DNA from 2 places in the Micromonospora sp. WMMA1947 genome. Region 2 is predicted to be linked to the other one. Evidence: predicted binding sites of a transcription regulator. Region 2 holds the regulator's gene; the other holds the start of a gene.
The links. The regulator HrcA, encoded in region 2, represses chaperone genes, less so after heat shock. The targets are predictions, from matches to a motif close to GGTTNGCACNCTCNNNNNGAGNGTGCNAACC.
Positions count from the first base shown of each region.

Region 1: a site for HrcA is predicted at 2,882-2,912, ahead of groES (co-chaperone GroES). Genes of this name have one in related genera too.

Region 1 is NZ_CP114909.1:2,748,030-2,754,271, reverse strand. Features, by position in the region: gene O7604_RS13315 (sulfite oxidase) at 1-597, opposite strand, end outside; gene groL (chaperonin GroEL) at 721-2,364, opposite strand; gene groES (co-chaperone GroES) at 2,435-2,749, opposite strand; gene O7604_RS13300 (methyltransferase domain-containing protein) at 3,004-4,236, shown strand; gene ybaK (Cys-tRNA(Pro) deacylase) at 4,293-4,772, shown strand; gene O7604_RS13290 (substrate-binding domain-containing protein) at 4,976-6,079, shown strand; gene O7604_RS13285 (ATP-binding cassette domain-containing protein) at 6,183-6,242, shown strand, end outside.
Region 2 is NZ_CP114909.1:3,376,221-3,382,462, reverse strand. Features, by position in the region: gene dnaJ (molecular chaperone DnaJ) at 1-887, opposite strand, end outside; gene hrcA (heat-inducible transcriptional repressor HrcA) at 961-1,983, opposite strand; gene O7604_RS16225 (DUF4870 domain-containing protein) at 2,216-2,863, shown strand; gene hemW (radical SAM family heme chaperone HemW) at 2,903-4,126, opposite strand; gene O7604_RS16215 (enoyl-CoA hydratase-related protein) at 4,146-4,931, shown strand; gene O7604_RS16210 (hypothetical protein) at 5,045-5,905, shown strand; gene O7604_RS16205 (carbohydrate ABC transporter permease) at 5,918-6,242, opposite strand, start outside.

The sequences.
Region 1 (6,242 bases), 630 kb from region 2:
CAGCGCGGCAACCGCCGGAGGCGGCGCGGACGACGGAGGCGGCGCGGACGACGGCTCGCCGTCCGCCGGGTCCGCCCCGGCGTGCTTCGCCGGATCGGCCCCGGCCGGGTCGCGTCGCACGGCGTCGGTCCGGTCGCGCCCGGCCCGCCCCCGGGCCGGGTCGTCGCTCAGCGGACCGGCCACGAACGCCCACAGCGTCAGCGCGCCCAGTGCGCCCCCGACCAGCGAGGGCAGCGCGTCGAACGCGTCAGAGCCGGCCCGGGTCAGCGCGGCGGCGACGCCGAGCACCGTGAACGCGGCGACGCCGGTCAGGCCGATCGCCAGGCGCCGGACCGCCGCCAGGCCGAGCAGCGCCCCGAAGGCGACCAGCAGCAGCGCCGTACCGACCAGCAGGGCGATCTTGTCGTACGTGCCGAAGACGTCGATGGCGAACTGCTTGAGCGGCTCGGGCACCAGGTCCACGACGAGTCCACCGACGGCGACGAGCGGAGCGGACCGGGGACCGGTCAGGACCGCCACGGGTTCGGCGGTGCCGAGTGCCACCACGGCGGCGACGACACCGGCCGGCGCCGCGCGGCGGCGGGAAAGGGTGCTCACGGCATCCAGTCTGGTCGCCCCGCGGGGCCGGCTGCCAATCTCGTCAGCGATCCGTAAGGACATACGCGTCAGGGCACACCACCGGGTCGGCGGTGTGCCCTGACGTCGGGCGTACTCCTCGGGTCAGAAGCCCGGGCCGTGCTGGTGGCCGTGGCCGTGCGAGTGGCCGTGCCCACCGGCGGCCGGCTCCGGCTCGGCCGGCTTCTCCACCACGAGGCTCTCGGTGGTGAGCAGCAGGCCGGCGATCGACGCGGCGTTGCTGACCGCGTTGCGGGTCACCTTCACCGGGTCGATGATGCCGGACTTGGCCAGGTCGACGTACTCGCCGGTGGCGGCGTCGAGGCCGTGGCCCCAGTCCTGGCCGACGACCTTCTGCACCACCACGTAGCCGTCGTGGCCGGCGTTCTGGGCGATCCAGCGCAGCGGCTCGACGAGCGCCTTGCGCACGATCGAGACACCGACCTTCTCGTCACCGGTGAAGCCCAGGTCGTCGTCGAGCGCCGGCAGGATCTGGGCCAGGGCAGCGCCGCCGCCCGGGACCGTACCCTCCTCGACCGCGGCCTTGGTCGCGGCGATGGCGTCCTCGATGCGGTGCTTGCGCTCCTTCATCTCGACCTCGGTGGCCGCGCCGACCTTGATCACGGCGATGCCGCCGGAAAGCTTCGCCAGCCGCTCGGCCAGCTTCTCCCGGTCCCAGTCGGAGTCGGAGGCCTCGATCTCCTTGCGGATCTGCGCGACCCGGTCGGCGACCTCGGCGGCCTGCCCGCCACCGTCGACGACGGTGGTGTTCTCCTTGTCGACCACGACGCGGCGGGCGGTGCCGAGCACCTCCAGGCCGACCTGGTCGAGCTTGTAGCCCAGCTCCGGGGCGACCAGCTCGGCACCGGTCAGGATCGCCATGTCCTGGAGCATCGCCTTGCGGCGGTCGCCGAAGCCGGGGGCCTTGACCGCGCAGACCTTGACGGTCTTGCGCAGTGCGTTGACCACGAGCGTGGACAGGGCCTGACCCTCGACGTCCTCGGCGACGATGAGCAGCGGCTTGTTGTTCTGGAGAACCTTCTCCAGCAGCGGCAGCAGCTCCTCGATCGCCGAGATCTTCTGGGTGGTGATCAGGATGTACGGGTCCTCCAGGACCGCCTCCTGCGCCTCCAGGTCGGTGACGAAGTTCGGCGAGATGAAGCCCTTGTCGAACTGGAGACCCTCGGTCACCTCCAGCTCGGTGACGAGCGCGGAGCCCTCCTCGACGGTGATGACGCCGTCGCGGCCGACCTTCTCCATCGCCTCGGCGATCAGCTCGCCGATGGCGGCGTCCTGCGCGGAGACGGTCGCGACGTGCGCGATCGACTCCTTGCCGGCGACCTCGACGGCCTTGCCGAGCAGCGCCTCGGAGACCTTGGCGGCCGCCGCGTCGATGCCCCGCTTCAGGCCGGTCGGGTTGGTGCCGGCGGCCACGTTGCGCAGGCCCTCGCGGACCATCGCCTGGGCCAGCACGGTGGCGGTGGTGGTCCCGTCGCCGGCGACGTCGTTGGTCTTGGTCGCCACCTCCTTGACCAGCTGCGCGCCGAGGTTCTCGTACGGGTTGGTGAGCTCGATCTCCTTGGCGATGGTCACGCCGTCGTTGGTGATCGTGGGCGCACCGAACTTCTTGTCCAGGACGACGTTGCGCCCGCGCGGGCCGAGGGTGACCTTCACCGCGTCCGCGAGGGCGTTGACACCGTGCTCGAGCAGGTGCCGGGCGTCGTCCGAGAAGCTGAGGATCTTCGCCATCAGTATCCCTTCGAAGCGACGTTGCCCCGGCCCGGCGAGCCGGACCGGGGCAACGACACTGATCGGTTGCTTACTTCTCGATGACCGCGAGGACGTCGCGGGCGGAGAGCACCAGGTACTCCTCGCCGGCGTACTTGACCTCGGTGCCGCCGTACTTCGAGTAGAGGACGGTGTCGCCGACCTTCACGTCGATCGGCACGCGGTTGCCCTTGTCGTCGATCCGGCCCGGGCCGACAGCGAGGACGGTGCCCTCCTGCGGCTTCTCCTTGGCGGTGTCGGGGATCACGATGCCCGAGGCGGTGGTGGTCTCGGCCTCGTTCGCCTGGACCACGATGCGGTCCTCGAGCGGCTTGATCGCAACCTTGGTCGCGGTAGTCACGGGCATACCCTCCCGGGTACTTGGTGTCGTTGCCGGCCGGCACGCCGACCAGCGTCAATCTGCCACATGCCACCGGGCGGGGCCGTCGTCGCGGGTGCCGGTCCGCCTGGCGCTCAACCCCCGGGCACGAGGCTCGGGCGTTGGCACCCTCAGGGTGAGAGTGCTAATCGCAGGTTATTCCTCGGCTAGCACTCCGTCAAGGAGAGTGCCAACGCGTCGCCCTCCGTGTCGCGCCGGAACCGGGCCGGGAGAATGAGCGCGTGGATCTCGACCAGCTCGCCGTGCTGCGTACCCCCGAGGGGTCGGCGGCGCTCGCCGCGGCCGAGCGGGTGGCCGGCGGCGACCCGCTGGCGGCGGCGGCCGCGCTGCGCTCGGGCGGAATCCCGGGCGACCTCGCGGCGGCGGCGCTCACTCAGGCGGAGCTGCGCCGCCGGGCGGGCGGCAAGTTCGGCGCGGCGGCGGCCGGGATGTTCCTCACCCGGGCCGGGCTGGAGCAGGCCACCCGCCGCGCGGTCGCCGACCGGCGCGCGGCACGGCTGCGCGCCGCGGGCGTGACCACGCTGGCCGACCTGGGGTGCGGCCTGGGGGCCGACGCGCTCGCCGCGGCCCGCGCCGGCATCCGGGTGTACGCGGTGGAGGCCGACCCGCTGACCGCCGCGATGGCTGCCGTGAACGCCGAGGCGGCCGGGCTCGCCGACCTGGTGACGGTCTCCTGCGGTGACGCCACGGAGTTCGACGTGAGCCCTGTCGAGGCGGTGTTCTGCGATCCGGCGCGGCGGCGGGCCGGCACCGGGCGGCGCGTCTTCGACCCGAACGCCTACTCCCCGCCGTGGGACTTCGTCACCGGCCTGGCCGCGCGGGTGCCGCGGACGGTGGTGAAGGTGGCGCCCGGGCTCGACCACGCGCTGATCCCGCCCGGCGCCGAGGCGGAGTGGGTGAGCGTGGACGGCGACCTGGTCGAGGCGGCGCTCTGGTGCGGCGAGCTGGCCGAGGTCCCCCGCCGCGCCACAGTGCTGCGCGAGAAGGAAGGGCCCCTTCTTAACGCCTCCGGTAGTAAAAGGGTCCCTTCCTATCACCTCACCGGCACCGGCGCGGCCGAGGCGCCGGTGGGACCGGTCCGGCGGTTCCTCTACGACCCGGACCCGGCGGTGGTACGCGCCCACCTGGTCGCCGAGCTGGCCGCCGACCTCGACGCCACGCTCGCCGACCCGTCGATCGCCTACCTGTACGCCGACCAGGCCCGGCCCACCCCGTTCGCCCGCTGCCTGGAGATCACCGACGTGCTGCCGTTCTCGCTGAAGCGGCTGCGCGCCCTGCTGCGGCAACGGCGGGTCGGCCGGGTGGAGATCCGCAAGCGCGGGTCGGCGCTGGAGCCGGAGAAGCTGCGCCGCGACCTGAGGCTGTCCGGCGACGAGGCGGCGAGTCTGGCGCTGACCCGGGTCGCGGGCGACCCGACGGTGCTCGTCTGCCGGCCGGTTCCGCCCGGCGGCTGACCCCGGCGCGCGGTTTCGGCTCGCGGCCTGCCGCCGGCCGGGCTAGCTTGACGCCCATGGCGGGCCCTGGCACTCCGGCGATCACGTTGCTGAGCAAGCGGAAGATCGCCCACAGCACCCACACCTACGACGTCTCGCCGGACGCGCCGAACTACGGCGCGCTCGTCGCCACCGCGCTCGGGGTGGCGCCGGAGCGGGTGTTCAAGTCGCTCGTCACCGAGGTCGACGGTGGGCTGACGGTGGCGGTGGTGCCGGTGACCGGCGAGCTGGACCTGAAGGCGCTCGCCGCGGCGGCCGGGGGCAAGCGGGCGACGATGGCGGACCGCACGACTGCCGAGCGGGCGACCGGATACGTCCGCGGCGGCATCAGCCCGCTCGGGCAGCGCAAGCGGCTACCAACAGTCATCGACGCCTCCGCGCTGACGCATCCGACGGTGTACGTCTCGGCGGGCCGGCGAGGGCTGCAGGTGCAGCTCGCACCGGCGGATCTGGTGGCGCTGACCGGGGCGACGACGGCATCGATCGCGGCCGCCTGAACGGCCTCGTGACGGTCCGTGTGGGAGCGTTCCCGGACCGCGTTCGCGGGTGGTGTCTCGCGGGTGACAACCGCGTTGCTGAATTGTTACCGCCGCCAACAAACTTCTGACCTCGGCAGTCTTGCGGCGCATGGGAGACGGGGAATACGCTGCCGGACACAACAAAACATCACCACTCCCCCACCTCCGAAAGGACCCTGCACATGCGCAAGGGCTTCCTCACCTTCGCGGCCGTCGGTCTTCTCGCGACCGGCAGCATGGCCGCCTGTGGTGACAACGGCGGTTCTTCCGACGAGGCCGGCGGCTCCAACGCCAAGAAGCCGAAGATCGGCGTGATCCTGCCGGACAGCAAGTCCTCCGCCCGCTGGGAGGGCGCGGACCGCAAGTACCTGGAGGCGGCGTTCAAGGCCGCCGGCGTCGACTACACGATCCAGAACGCCCAGGGCGACAAGTCCGCCTTCTCCACCATCGCTGACGGCATGCTGACCAGCGGCGTCACCGCCCTCATGATCGTCAACCTGGACTCGGGCACCGGCAAGGCCGTGCTGGAGAAGGCCAAGTCGCAGGGCGTCGCAACCATCGACTACGACCGGCTGACCCTGGGCGGCTCCGCCCAGTACTACGTCAGCTTCGACAACGAGGCGGTCGGCAAGCTCCAGGGCGAGGGCCTGAGCAAGTGCCTGACCGACAAGGGCGCGCAGAAGCCGGTCGTCGCCTACTTGAACGGCTCCCAGACCGACAACAACGCGACCCTGTTCAAGAACGGCTACGACTCGATCCTCAAGCCGAAGTTCGACTCGGGTGATTACACGAAGGGCCCGGACCAGAACGTCCCGGACTGGGACAACGCGCAGGCCGGTGTGATCTTCGAGCAGATGCTCACCCAGCAGAAGGGCAAGATCGACGGCGTGCTCGCCGCCAACGACGGCCTGGGCAACGCGGCCATCTCGGTGCTGAAGAAGAACCAGCTCAACGGCAAGGTGCCGGTGACGGGCCAGGACGCCACCGTCCAGGGTCTGCAGAACATCCTCGCCGGTGACCAGTGCATGACCGTCTACAAGGCGGTCAAGAAGGAGGCGGACGCCGCCGCCGAGCTGGCCATCGCGCTCGCCAAGGGTGAGCGGAAGGACACCGGCCAGACGGTCAAGGACCCGGAGGGCGGCCGGGACGTGCCGTCCGTGCTGCTGGAGCCCAAGGCCATCTACAAGGACAACGTCAAGGACGTGGTGGCCGACGGCTACGTCACCAAGGAAGAGCTCTGCACCGGTGCCTTCGCGAAGCTCTGCACCGACGCCGGCGTGAGCTGACCCACCCGCCTCACGCGGCGCCGCCCGGCACGGGAGAACCCCGTGCCGGGCGGCGCCCGCGCCGGACGGGATCCGAGACCTCCCTCCGCCCAAAGGAGAACCCGTGTCCGCAACCCCCCTGCTGGAGCTACGCGGGATCGACAAGAGCTTCGGTCCCGTCCAG
Region 2 (6,242 bases):
TCGCTGTCCAGCGTCTTGATGGTCAGCCGGGTGCCGAGCGCGGCGGCGGTCATCGGCACGGTCACCCGGCAGTGCAGGTCGTCGCCCTTGCGGGAGTACACGTCGTGCGGCCGCTCATGGATCTCCACGTAGAGGTCACCGGCGGTGCCGCCACCCGGGCCGACCTCGCCCTGCTGGGCCAGGCGGATCCGCATGCCGTCCTCGACCCCGGCGGGGATCTTGACGGTCAGCGAGCGGCGGGTGCGCACCCGGCCGTCACCGGCGCAGGTCGGGCAGGGGTGCGGGATGGTGGTGCCGTAGCCCTGGCAGACGGTGCACGGCCGGGCGGAGACGACCTGACCGAGGAACGTCCGCTGCACCGACTGCACCTCGCCCCGGCCGCCGCACGCCTCGCAGGTGGCCAGGTGGGTGCCGGCGGCGGTGCCGGCGCCGGAGCAGGTGGTGCAGAGCACTGCGGTGTCGACGGTGATCGGCGCCTCGACGCCGAACGCGGTCTCGTTGAGGTCCAGCTCCAAGCGCAGGATCGCGTCCGCGCCGGGGCGGGTACGCGGCCGCGGGCCCCGGCTGCCGCCCGCGGCGCCGCCGAAGAACGCGTCCATGATGTCCTGGAAGCCGACGAACGGACCGGCGCCGCCGGGCCCACCCGGGCCGCCCATGCCACCGCCGCCCGGGGCGAGCGGGTCGCCGCCCAGGTCGACGATCTGCCGCTTCCGGTCGTCCGAGAGGACCTCGTACGCGGCGTTGATGTCCTTGAACTTCTCCTGGGCCTCCGGGTCCGGATTGACGTCCGGGTGGAACTGCCGCGCCAGCTTGCGGTAGGCGCGCTTGATCTCGTCGTCGGAGGCGTCCCGGCTCACGCCGAGAATGCCGTAGTAGTCCCTGGCCACTGCGTTAGGTGTCCTCATGTTCGTCTCGCGTCGCTCCGGTCGTCGGCCGGAACCGGCCGTCGGCCCTGACTGGTCAGTTCTGGGCCAGCAGTTCGCCCACGTAGCGTGCCACGGCCCTCACCATGGCGATATTGCCGGGGTAGTCCATCCGGGTCGGCCCGAGCACGCCGAGTCCACCGACGATCGTGCTGCCCGGTCCGTAGCCGGTGCTGACCACCGAGGCGGCCCGCAGGTTGTCGAATTCGTTCTCGTCGCCGATGAGCACCCGGGTGGTGCTCGGCTCGGTCTCGCCGATCAGCTTGAGCAGCACGACCTCTTCTTCGAGCGCCTCCAGGATGGGACGCAGCGAGCCCTGGAAGTCGAGCAGGCCGCCCCGGGTGAGGTTGGCCTGGCCGGCCAGCGCGAGGCGCTCCTCGTGCCGCTCCACCAGCGTCTCGAGCAGCACGGTGGACAGCGTGGTCATGGCCGGGCGCAGGTGCGGCGCCGACTCGTCGACGAGCGCCTGCACCAGCGGTGGCGTCTCGGCGAGCTGGCTGCCGACGAGCTTCTCGTTCACCAGCCGGCGCAGGTCGGTCACGTCGTCGGCGGGCACCGGGGCGGGCAGCTCGACCAGCCGCTGCTCGACCCGGCCGGTGTCGGCGATCATGACGACCATCAGCCGGGTGGTGGAGATCGGCACCAGCTCCAGGTGGCGCACCTTGGAGCGGGCCAGGCTCGGGTACTGCACCACGGCGACCTGCCGGGTGAGCTGGGCGAGCAGCCGGACCGTACGGTGCACCACGTCGTCCAGGTCGACGGCGCCGACCAGGAAGCGTTCGATCGCCCGGCGTTCGGCCGGGCTGAGCGGCTTGACCCGGGACAGGCGGTCGACGAAGAGGCGGTAGCCGCGGTCGGTGGGCACCCGGCCGGCACTGGTGTGCGGCTGCCGGATGTAGCCCTCCTCCTCCAGCACCGCCATGTCGTTGCGGACGGTGGCCGGCGAGACGCCGAGCTGGTGCCGCTCGACCAGAGCCTTGCTGCCGACCGGCTCCTGCGTGGCGACGTAGTCCTCGACGATCGCGCGCAGCACGGCGAGTTTGCGGTCGTCGAGACCCATTCCCCACCTCCTGACGCACCTCGGCCGGGCCGGCACGCGACATCCGCCGGGCGGCTGGCACTCGACTGTAGCGAGTGCCAGTCTACGTCGGCACCCCCGCCGACGCGATGATCGCCTGACGGACCTGGGGTGCGGCCCGCCACACAACCCGGCCCACCAGGGCCGAACAGCCGGTCATCGTCGGTCTGTGTCGCTCTGGTGCCAGTTGCCCGGTGCCCCTACCGTGGCGACCATGACTGAACCTCCTCGCCCACCCGGGGCAGGGGACTCCGGCCCCCAGCCCGACCCGTCGGCGCCCTACGGCTCGTCGCCGGGCAGCGAACCGCCCACCGCTCCACTGTCCGGGGCCCCGGGCGCCGGCGGCTATCCCCCGCCCGGTGACTATCCGCCTCCGGGCGGCTACCCGCCGCCGGGTGGCCAGCCTCCGCCGGGCGGCTACCCGCCCCCCGGTGGTTACCCCCCGCCGGGCGGAGCGCCCGGCTACGGCGCCGGCTACCCCGCCGGTGGCGGGTACGGCCCGGCCTCGTACGCCAACAACGACGAGAAGACGTGGGCCCTGGTGGCGCACTTCGGTGGCGCCGCGGGCGTCATCGTCGGCGGCGGCCTGCTCGGCTGGGTCGCCCCGCTGATCGCGATGATGACCCGCGGTCAGCAGTCGCCGACGGTCCGCGCCCACGCGGTCGCGGCGTTGAACTTCCAGATCACCTGGACCATCGCCAGCGTGCTCGCCTGGGTGATCACGGTGATCTCCTGCGGGATCCTGTTCTTCGTCCCGATGCTGGTCTGGCTGGTGCCGCTGATCTTCGGGATCATCGGCGGGATCAAGGCCAACGAGGGTGTGCTCTACCGCTACCCGATGACCTACAACTTCATCAAGTGACACCGCCGGCCGGCCGAGGGGGCGGCCGGCCGGTGCCGGTCACGGCAGCAGGTCGCGTACTACCGCGTCGGCCAGCAGCCGGCCGCGCAGCGTCAGCACCACGAGCCCTCGCGCGTACGCCCCGGCGTCGAGCAGCCCGGCGTCCCGGGCCCGCTCGGCGCCCGCCCGGCCGGGCTCGTCCAGCACGTCCAGCGGCAGCCCGGAGGCGAGCCGCACCCGCAGCATCACGTCCTCCATGTGCTGCTCGTCCGGAGTGAGCCGCTCCCGGGCCAGCGCGGGCGAGGCGCCCTCGGCCAGCCGCGCCGCGTACGCGCTCGGGTGCTTGACGTTCCACCAGCGCACGCCGCCGACGTGGCTGTGCGCCCCCGGGCCCAGGCCCCACCAGTCGGCGCCGGTCCAGTAGAGCAGGTTGTGCCGGCACGCCGCCGCCGACGAGCGGGCCCAGTTCGACACCTCGTACCAGGAGAATCCGGCCTCGCCGAGCGCGGCCTCCGCGGCCAGGTAGCGGTCCGCCGCCACGTCGTCGGAGGGGTACGGCAGCTCGCCGCGCCGCATCCGCGCGGCCAGCCGGGTGCCGTCCTCCACGATCAGGGCGTACGCGCTGACGTGGTCGACCCCGGCGTCGACCACCTGGGCCAGCGAGGCGGCGAAGTCGTCGGCGGTCTCGCCCGGCGTGCCGTAGATCAGGTCCAGGTTCACGTGCTCGAATCCCGCGTCGCGCGCCTCCAGCGCGGCGGCGGTGGCCCGGCCCGCGCTGTGCCGCCGGTCCAGCACCGCCAGCACCCCCGGCGCGGCGGACTGCATGCCGAGCGAGATCCGGGTGTACCCGGCGGCCCGCAGCGTCTTGAGCGACTCCGGGCTCACCGACTCGGGATTGGCCTCGGTGGTCACCTCGGCGTCGGCGGCCAGCCCCCAGACGCGGTCGATGCCGTCGAGGATCCGGGCCAGGTCGTCGGCGGGCAGCAGGGTGGGCGTGCCGCCGCCGACGAAGACGGTGTCGACCCGGGGCGGCGGCGAGTCGCCCAGCACCCGCGCGGCCAGCGCCAGCTCGGCCAGCACCGAGTCGGCGTACGTCTCCCGGCTCGCCCCGCCGCCCAGCTCGGCGGCGGTGTACGTGTTGAAGTCGCAGTAACCGCACCGGCTGGCACAGAACGGCACGTGGACGTACACGCCGAAACCGCGCGCGCCGACGTCGCGGCGGGCGGTGGCGGGCAGCGATCCGTCGCGCGGGACGGGTTCGCCTTCTGGAAGGACGCCGGGCATGGCCACTAGTGTGCCCGGCATGACCTCTCCGGACGCTCTCGTGCGAGTCGCCACGGCCCGTGGGGTGACCACCCTCACCCTGGACAGCCCGCACAATCGCAACGCGCTCTCCACGCCCCTGATGACCCAGCTGCTGGCCGGGCTGGCCGACGCGGTGGCCGACGACGCGGTACGCGCGATCGTGCTCGACCACACCGGCCCGGTCTTCTGCTCCGGCGCCGACCTGAAGGAAACCGCCGCCGCGTACGCCAGCGGCACCGTGCCCGCCGGGATGCTCGGCGACGTGCTCGTCGCGGTGCGGGAGTGCCCGAAGCCGGTGGTGGCGAAGGTCGCCGGGCCGGCCCGGGCCGGTGGGCTGGGCCTGATCGCCGCCGCCGACCTGGCGGTCTGCGCGCAGGAGGCGACGTTCGCGTTCACCGAGGTGCGGATCGGGGTGATCCCGGCGGTGATCTCGGCGACCGTGCTGCCCCGGCTGGGCCAGCGGGCCGCCGCCGAGCTGTACCTGACCGGCGACACGTTCGACGGCCGCCGCGCCGCCGAGATCGGCCTGGTCACCGCCGCGGTGCCGGCCGACGAGCTGGACGCCGCCGTCGGGCGCTACTGCGACTCGCTGGTCAAGGGCGCGCCGGGGGCGCTGGCCGGGGCGAAGGAACTGCTGCGCCGGCCGGCCGGGGCCGATCTGCGGGCCGAGATCGCCGAGTTGGCCGCGCTGTCGACCGGGTACTTCCTCTCCGACGAAGGGCGCGAGGGCGTGATGGCGTTCCGGGAGAAGCGTCCCGCCGCCTGGGTGCCCGCCGGGGACTGAGGTGCGCGGCGGGCCCCCCCCGGGAGCCATTGCGGCCGTGGTGGGGCCCGCCGGTCGGCCGAGACACGCCGGTGCGGGTGGGACGTACGCTTGTCGGACTGTCGGGACTGGGGGTGCGGGTGCGGACGCGAGCGGCGATCGTGGCATCTGGGGTGGCGGTGTGCGTGCTGGCACTGCTCGCGGTCTACGTCGTGACCAAGCAGTTCGGTGAGCACCTGCGGCTCCCCCTGTCCAGCCGGACGTGCACGGTGAAGGCCGACGGCGAGGTGGTGCTCGGTGCCGACCAGATGGCGAACGCGGCCACCATCGCGGCCATCGGGATGCAGCGCCGGATGCCCGAGCGGGCGGTGGTGGTGGCGCTGGCGACCGCGTACCAGGAGTCGCACCTGCGCAACATCGCCCACGGCGACCGCGACTCGCTCGGCCTGTTCCAGCAGCGCCCGAGCCAGGGCTGGGGCACCCCGGAGCAGGTCCAGGACCCGCGGTACGCGGCGAACAAGTTCTACGCCGCGCTGAAGAAGGTCAAGGGCTGGGAGCGGATGCGGGTCACCGACGCCGCCCAGCGGGTGCAGCGGTCGGCGTTCCCCGAGGCGTACGAGAAGTGGGCGGACGAGTCGGAGGTCCTGACCCGGGCGCTGCTCGGCCACGCGACCGGCGCGGTGGCCTGCACCGTCTCCTCGCCGCCGACGATGCGCGGCCCGGCCGCGGCCAGCGCCGTGCTGGAGAGCCTGTCCCTGGACTGGGGGCTTCCCCGGCTGGCCACCGCGACCGACCTGACCGCGCTCACCGTGCCGGCCGGCGGCGACCGCAACGGCTGGCGGTACGCGCACTGGCTGGTCTCGCACGCCGACGACCACGGCGTGAAGAAGGTCCGCTTCGGCAACCTGGAGTGGACCGCCGAGCAGGGCTCCTGGGCCCGGGTGAAGGGCGACCCGGCCACCGAGGTACGGGCCGAGGTGTTCGCCGCGGCCTGACGGCCCGCCGGGTCAGCCCTTCACCGCTCCCGCCACCAGGCCGGAGACCATCCGGCGCTGCACCAGCAGGAAGAAGACGATCACCGGCAGGGTGAACAGCGTGGACGCCGCCATCACCGAACCCCAGGCGGTGTCGTCCCGGCCGAAGAAGAACGTCATCGCCACCGGCAGCGTGTACTTCTGCTGGTCGTTGATGAAGGTCAGCGCGAAGATCAGCTCGTTCCACGCGGTGATGAACGAGAAGATGCTGGTGGCGACCAGGCCGGGCGCGACGAGCGGGAACAGCACCTTGCGGAACGTCTGGGCCCGGCTGGCGCCGTCGATGGCGGCGGCCTCC